2 regions of the Metabacillus sediminis genome follow, and region 2 is predicted to be linked to the other one. Evidence: riboswitches for the same ligand, from Rfam matches in the RefSeq annotation. Region 2 holds a riboswitch; the other holds the start of a gene.
What was found. Region 2 has a riboswitch for preQ1 ahead of WCV65_RS02830 (QueT transporter family protein). Riboswitches for the same ligand answer to the same signal wherever they lie in the genome.

Region 1 (3,269 bases), 950 kb from region 2:
GAGGGTACCAGCATCCCTCAAACGGGTAAAAATACTGCTTAACACATCAAAATCTGTTTTCATCCCTGAGCTTGGGGGCTTAGGGGATATGGTAAGGTCATCGATTTCCGTAAACCAATCCTGGTAGCGGCTTCCCTGCGTTTCAAGAGCAATTTCGATGTCCTTTTCTTTCAGCCGTGCAATGACCGGCTGTAAATTTTTCAATAGCGCCGGATTTCCACCGGATACGGTCACATGCGAAAAACGGTTTCCGCCAATGCGGGTGAGCTCTGCCCACACCTGCTCGGCATCCATCTGGATGATTTCATTCTTCGCGGAACCGTCCCATGTAAAAGCGGAGTCACACCACGAACAGGAATAGTCGCAGCCTGCCGTTCGAATGAACATTGTTTTCTGGCCGATGACCATCCCTTCCCCCTGGATCGTCGGGCCGAAAATTTCAAGAACCGGAATCGTTTCAGCCATTGCTTTTCACCTTCTTCGGACGAAAGACCACATAGCTTGTCGGTGTTTCTCTGACAAATACCTGTACACAGACAGGCTTGCCGGGAAGCTGATCCAATTCTGCCTGAATCACTTCACTTATTTTTCGGGCAACTACTTCTGTCGTCGGAAAATCTTCTGGACTCCCGGACTGAAAAAGGGCATGCTCATTTAAAATCGTATGATCAAATTGTCCATGAACAAGATTTTTCAGCGTTTTGAAGTTTACAAGAAACCCTGACTCATCAAGCGTGTCTCCGGCAATCGTAACATTCACAAAATACGTATGACCATGAACATTCCGGCACGGGCCTGCACTCTCATGAGGAACATAATGGGCGGCAGACAGATGCATGTCTTTATTGAGCTCATATTGATAGTCATGGTTCACTTGAGGGTAAATCTGCTGAATCATTGCGCCGCCTCCTTTTTGTTCAAATAGGCTTCAAGGCCATTTTTTCGTAACACACATGCCGGGCATTCCCCGCAGCCATCTGCCGGAATTCCGTTATAGCATGTGAGGGTTTTCGTCCGGACATAATCAAGGGCTCCCAATTCATCTGCAAGCTGCCACGTTTCTTCTTTGTTAAGCCACATAAGCGGTGTGTGGAAGACAAGCTGCTCATCCATGGCCAGGTTTACGGTCACATTGCATGATTTTATAAATTGATCCCGGCAATCCGGATAGCCGCTGAAATCTGTTTCACAAACACCGGTAATGATATGCCTGGCCCCAATCTGATTGGCCAGAACGGATGCGAATGATAGAAACAGCAAATTTCTGCCAGGAACAAAAGTCGATGGGAGCTCGCCTTCTTTTTGTTCAATTACAATATCATTTCTTGTCAATGCGTTCGGTGCAAGCTGATTCAAAAGGGACATGTCCAGGACGTGGTGCCGGATGCCCTGCTCTTTTGCAATGGATTCGGCAATCTCAATTTCAAGCTTGTGGCGCTGATTATAATTAAATGTGACGGCTTCTACTTCTTTATAATTCTTTAGTGCCCAGAACAGGCATGTTGTGCTGTCCTGTCCTCCGCTAAAGACAACTAACGCTTTTTCTTTTTTCATGTTGAATCTCCTCCTGTTGACGGAGCTTCCAGTCACAACCATGTTTATCATGATTCAATTCGGTGAAATAATAAAGGCACCCCAATAGAGGTGCCTTAGCGAATGGTCTATAAAAAAACAAAAACAATATCCAAGGAACGCCTTTGATATTGCTGTCCTTAGTTTTTTATAGAGGGTTGTGCTAGAACCTCTCCCGTTCATTTGAAACGGATTTGTATTTAGCTGACCTGTTCACTATACATTAAAAATGGCCGTCTGCCAATAACCGGAGGAGCATTTATGGAAAAGAACCGTTTTTTGCAAGTAAGAGCCAGCTTCTGGTTTATCCCTTTGATTTATGGAATGATTGCCCTGTTACTGGCATATGTGAGTATGGCTCTTGACCAATATGCTTCAAAACATACGGAATTATACGATTACATACCTGACCTGTTTCTATCTGATATGCAGCTTGCTCAAACCATTTTAAGCTCGATCGCCACATCGCTATTAACCATGACGACCATCACGTTTTCTTCTATTTTGGTCGTGTTGACTACTTATGCAGCCCAGTTTTCTCCAAGAGCTTTGCAGAACTTTACGTCTGACCGCAGCTCTCAGCGCGTTCTTGGCATGTTTACCGGCGGATTTGTTTATACGATTGTACTATTGCTTTTAGCAAAGGGTAAAAGCGGCGATTTGTTTATTGTCCCCGCTCTAGCCATCGGTGTTGCTTTCGCATGCCTTGCTGCGTTTGTCTACTTTATCCATCATTCGGTCGCGTCAATTAAGGTCAGCAACCTGATCTTTCAAATCGCAAGCAAAACAATGAAGGCGTGGAAGGAAAATTATGAAGAAGATCAAAGCCTTAATGCCATGAGAGATTACGCTGGAGCGGAAGAAATCACTTCAGGAATAGACAGACAGCTGAAGAGCAAAAAAGCCGGATACATACAGCACGTGCAAGTACGGGAATTGATTCAGGCAGCTGAAAAATCAAAGATAACCATAAAAGTTGAAAAATCATTAGGCAGCTACGTAGATGAAGGAACACCTCTGCTTACCTATTGGGGACAAGATGAGCTAAGCGATGCTGACAGCCTGCTGAATCAGATTCTGATCATACCCGAGCAAGAGCCTGTCAGGGATGTGGGGTTTGGCATCCAAAAGCTTTCAGAGATTGCCATTCGATCCATTTCTCCGGCATTTAACGATCCATATACAACTGCAAATGCGGTTGAGCATATTGCACGGATTCTAACCCGTCTTGGGAAAAGCTACACTCCAACACCCTATTATACGGATGAAGCACAAAGACTGCGTGTCATTTTTCATAAACCCTCCTTTGAGGATTTGCTTTATAAAAGCTTTTATCTGATCAGACACCATGGAAAAGAAGACACAGCCGTTATGCATTCCATTTTGTCTGCCCTTACCATAGTGGCGGAAAACAATGAAAAAGAAGTAAAAGACATCATCTGGAAATTTTCATGCTATATTCTTGAAGGGCTGCAAGAGGTTGATTGGATCAGCCTTGATCGGTCCTATCTTAACCATCAGTTTCAAAAACTGGCTCACGCCTGCTGCAGAGATGGTCAATTTGAGGGAATTAAAAAGGGGATTTCTGATGAGAGCAAATGATTAGTATTGAAACCTCCGTGATACCTTGTGTGATCATTCCGGGGGCTTTGCTTTTTGTATAGGTGCTATGAACAAATATGGGTTATGCTGATTGG
Region 2 (3,269 bases):
AACAATTTGCTGCAAAAATTAACGGGATATTCGGATGTCATTGCCCTATCTAGAAACGGGGATGACCGTGAGAACAGTGAGCATGTGGAATGGCGTTCGTGTGATTTATATTCACTCGATTCGGCAGAAAAAGGGCTGCAAGGAGCAGATTATGCTGTATACCTTGTCCATTCAATGATGCCGTCTGCGAAACTGACGCAGGCGAAGTTCGAGGACATGGATCTGATTTTGGCGGATAATTTTGCAAGAGCAGCGAAAAAGAACGGCGTAAGGCAGATCATCTATATGAGCGGAATTATTCCGCAGGATACAGAGGAGCTGTCGCGCCATTTGAAAAGCAGACTCGAGGTAGAAAAGGTACTGGGTGCATACGGCACACCGGTTACAACGATCCGCGCAGGTCTCATAGTCGGTCCGAAAGGTTCTTCATTCCCGATTTTGACGAAGCTTGTTAAACGGCTTCCGATGATGATGCTGCCGAAGTGGACAAGAACGAAAACCCATCCGATTGCATTGAAAGATGTCCTGACTGCCCTGAAAAAAAGCATCGGAAACAAAAAGCTTTCCGGTAAGTCCATTGATGTCGGCGGTCCTGAAGTGATGACGTACGAGGAAATGATGATTCAGACAGCCGAGGTAATGGGCAGAAAGCCAAAGGTTTTTGAAATTCCTCTTATGACCGTCACTTTATCAAGGCTGTGGGTCAGTTTGATTACTCAATCCCCTAGATCGACCGTCTATCCTTTAATCGAGAGCTTGAAGCATCCGATGGTCGCTCAAAAGGAAAACATGGACGATGAAATTAGCTACGGACAGACTCCTTTTAAAGAAGCAGCTAAAGAAGCCTTAGAGGAAGAGAAAAAGGAACAGAAGAAAAAGAAGACTGCATCCTCTTCTTCTAAAAGTTCAGGCGTATCGGACGTCCGTTCCGTTCAGCGCATCCTGCTACCGGAGGGGAAAGATGCCGATTGGACAGGGGATCATTACATGAACTGGCTTTCAAAGCTTGCCCGTCCTCTATTGGAGGTTGAGACGAATCAGCAGAGGGTAAGCCGGTTCCGTTTAATCGGCTTTAAAAAGCCGATTATGGAGCTAAGCTATGCCCCTGAACGGAGCTCCTCGAACCGGGCTCTTTATTATATAACCGGCGGTTCCTTTGCAAAAATAATGGATGGCAGCAGGGGGAGAATAGAGTTCAGACAAATACCGGGTACACAGGAATGCATCATTGCCATTCATGAATACAGACCGTCTCTCCCATGGATTCTCTACCGGATATCTCAGGCCAAGGTGCATATCATTGTGATGTACCTTTATAAACGGCATTTGCAGCACTTGATTGAAAAATCAGAGGAACATAAACAAGAAGGTCCAGTCAAAAAGGTCGTTCATATGAATTAAAAAAACTGCTTCCCGGTTCAATCTGGGGAGCAGTTTTTTTGTATTAGACGAAATTTTTGAATTTCAGGCGTTTGTTCAAAGCGTAAACAATTGGCATCCCGGCGGCCATAACGACAAACTCGCCAACCGCAGTGGTTGCCCAAGTGATCCAAAACGGAAGATCGAAGGCTAAGTGCAGTTCCCAGGCAATGATGAACATCGTGAAGGTAAAAACAAGCGTATTCACAATCATCAAGGCCCATGTGTTTTTAATGAATTTTGCTGCCAGAATCGTAATCAGCAGCGCGATAATCGATTGGCCTGTCCCGAAGATGAGATCATAGGCTTTCATTGGAGAGAAAAGCAGATTGGATATAAACACTCCAAGCACAATCCCGAAAAAATATTTCTTATTAAATACGATGAGATGATTCAGCATTTCCGGCACCCGGAACTGAAACGCCGCAAATGCGATCGGCTGTATAATGAATGAAACCGCAATATAAATCGCAGCTAAAATTCCATTGGCTACTACTGTTCTAGTATTCATTTTTCCTGCTCCTTAGTTTTTTTTCGTGGGAGGATTTCGAACCACGACCGAAAGTAGATATTATAGTACGCCTGAGAGTTTTTGTAAATAGAAAGGTGTTGATTTAACAGTGCGGAGCGTAAAACCCATTTTCAGCAGCACAATGTTGCTATTCAACAAAACGGAATCGCATTTTCACATCATTATAGGGTGCTGAAGAAGGTTTGCCCGTAATCGATACTAAGTTTTCCGCTGTCATAAAGAATCCGCCTACAATCGGCAACCCCACCGTTAAAACCAATCTCAGCGGCTCCTATTTACCCATCCTCCCCCAATTCGTTATAATAAACCCCATAGAGGAGGAATTCCGTTTGTATTTAACCATTAAAGAAACAGCCGAATATCTTTCCCTGCCAGAGACGTATATTGAGGCACTTGTTCATCAGAACAAAATCCGCTATGTATATGACGGACAGGTTTATATGATTAATAAAGAGCAATTTAACGGACACTTAGACCAGCTTGAGAAGGCGAAGAAGCAGCTGGAGGAGTGGAGAAACGAGCCAATTCCAGAAGATCCAGATGTGAAGGATGAGGATTGATTTAATATAAAAATGCCGGGAGATCCTCATCTCCCGGCATTTTTATTTTGTTTCTCATTTGATGCTTTGGAAGGTTTTTCTTTTGGCTTTGTTAATGCATACAATTGATATATTAACACCTGTTGATTGGAGTGGAAGGCGTGAGACTCCAGCGGGAGCAGCGGGACAGGTGAGACCCCGCATGCGCACAGCGCATAGGAGGCTCACCGCCCGCCCCGCGGAAAGCGAACGCCTGCAGCGGAAATCAACAGCCAAGTTTAGAAGGGATTTTTATAAATAACCCATTTTAGTTGGAAAATCAAACCGTAAATTTTACACCGGTGTCTTATCTGTATTGAAAATGAAATCATTTTGCAATGTCATGAAAAAAATCAGTGATAGAATATGAGAATAGATACCTATGAGGTGTAAATGAATCATAGACAGGGAAATTAAAACCTACATACTCTATTTTTTTGGAGGAAAATCATGATTGCAGAAACGCGTTTAAGCAAGAAAACATATTTTGAAGAACTGGCACCGGATACCGGAGTGCACCCGGTCCAGGTATTAGGGACGATGCTGCTTGATGAGCATGTAAAAGAGGATGGGGATGCGTCGGAAATACGCTTTGCCCAGGGTGAGGTGTACTTTCACAACAAGGATTATGAAGCAGCGATTTTTAAATGGGAGCATATCACGAGCGGGCTCGCTCAGTGGGCAAGAAAAAACATGGCCGATGCTTATATGGAGCTTGGTATGGATGCTTCTGCTTTGGA

Region 1: linked by a shared signal. The riboswitch ahead of queC (7-cyano-7-deazaguanine synthase QueC) and the one ahead of WCV65_RS02830 (QueT transporter family protein) in region 2 are both predicted to bind preQ1.

What each region holds. Positions count from the first base shown of each region.
Region 1 covers NZ_CP147407.1:1,470,407-1,473,675, reverse strand. Annotated here, with positions in the region: gene queE (7-carboxy-7-deazaguanine synthase QueE) at 1-465, opposite strand, end outside; gene queD (6-carboxytetrahydropterin synthase QueD) at 458-898, opposite strand; gene queC (7-cyano-7-deazaguanine synthase QueC) at 895-1,554, opposite strand; PreQ1 riboswitch class I at 1,707-1,751, opposite strand; gene WCV65_RS07790 (DUF2254 domain-containing protein) at 1,834-3,174, shown strand.
Region 2 covers NZ_CP147407.1:519,383-522,651, forward strand. Annotated here, with positions in the region: gene WCV65_RS02825 (NAD(P)H-binding protein) at 1-1,401, shown strand, start outside; gene WCV65_RS02830 (QueT transporter family protein) at 1,445-1,930, opposite strand; PreQ1 riboswitch class I at 1,937-1,981, opposite strand; gene WCV65_RS02835 (hypothetical protein) at 2,079-2,210, opposite strand; gene WCV65_RS02840 (excisionase family DNA-binding protein) at 2,281-2,511, shown strand; gene WCV65_RS02845 (dynamin family protein) at 2,980-3,269, shown strand, end outside.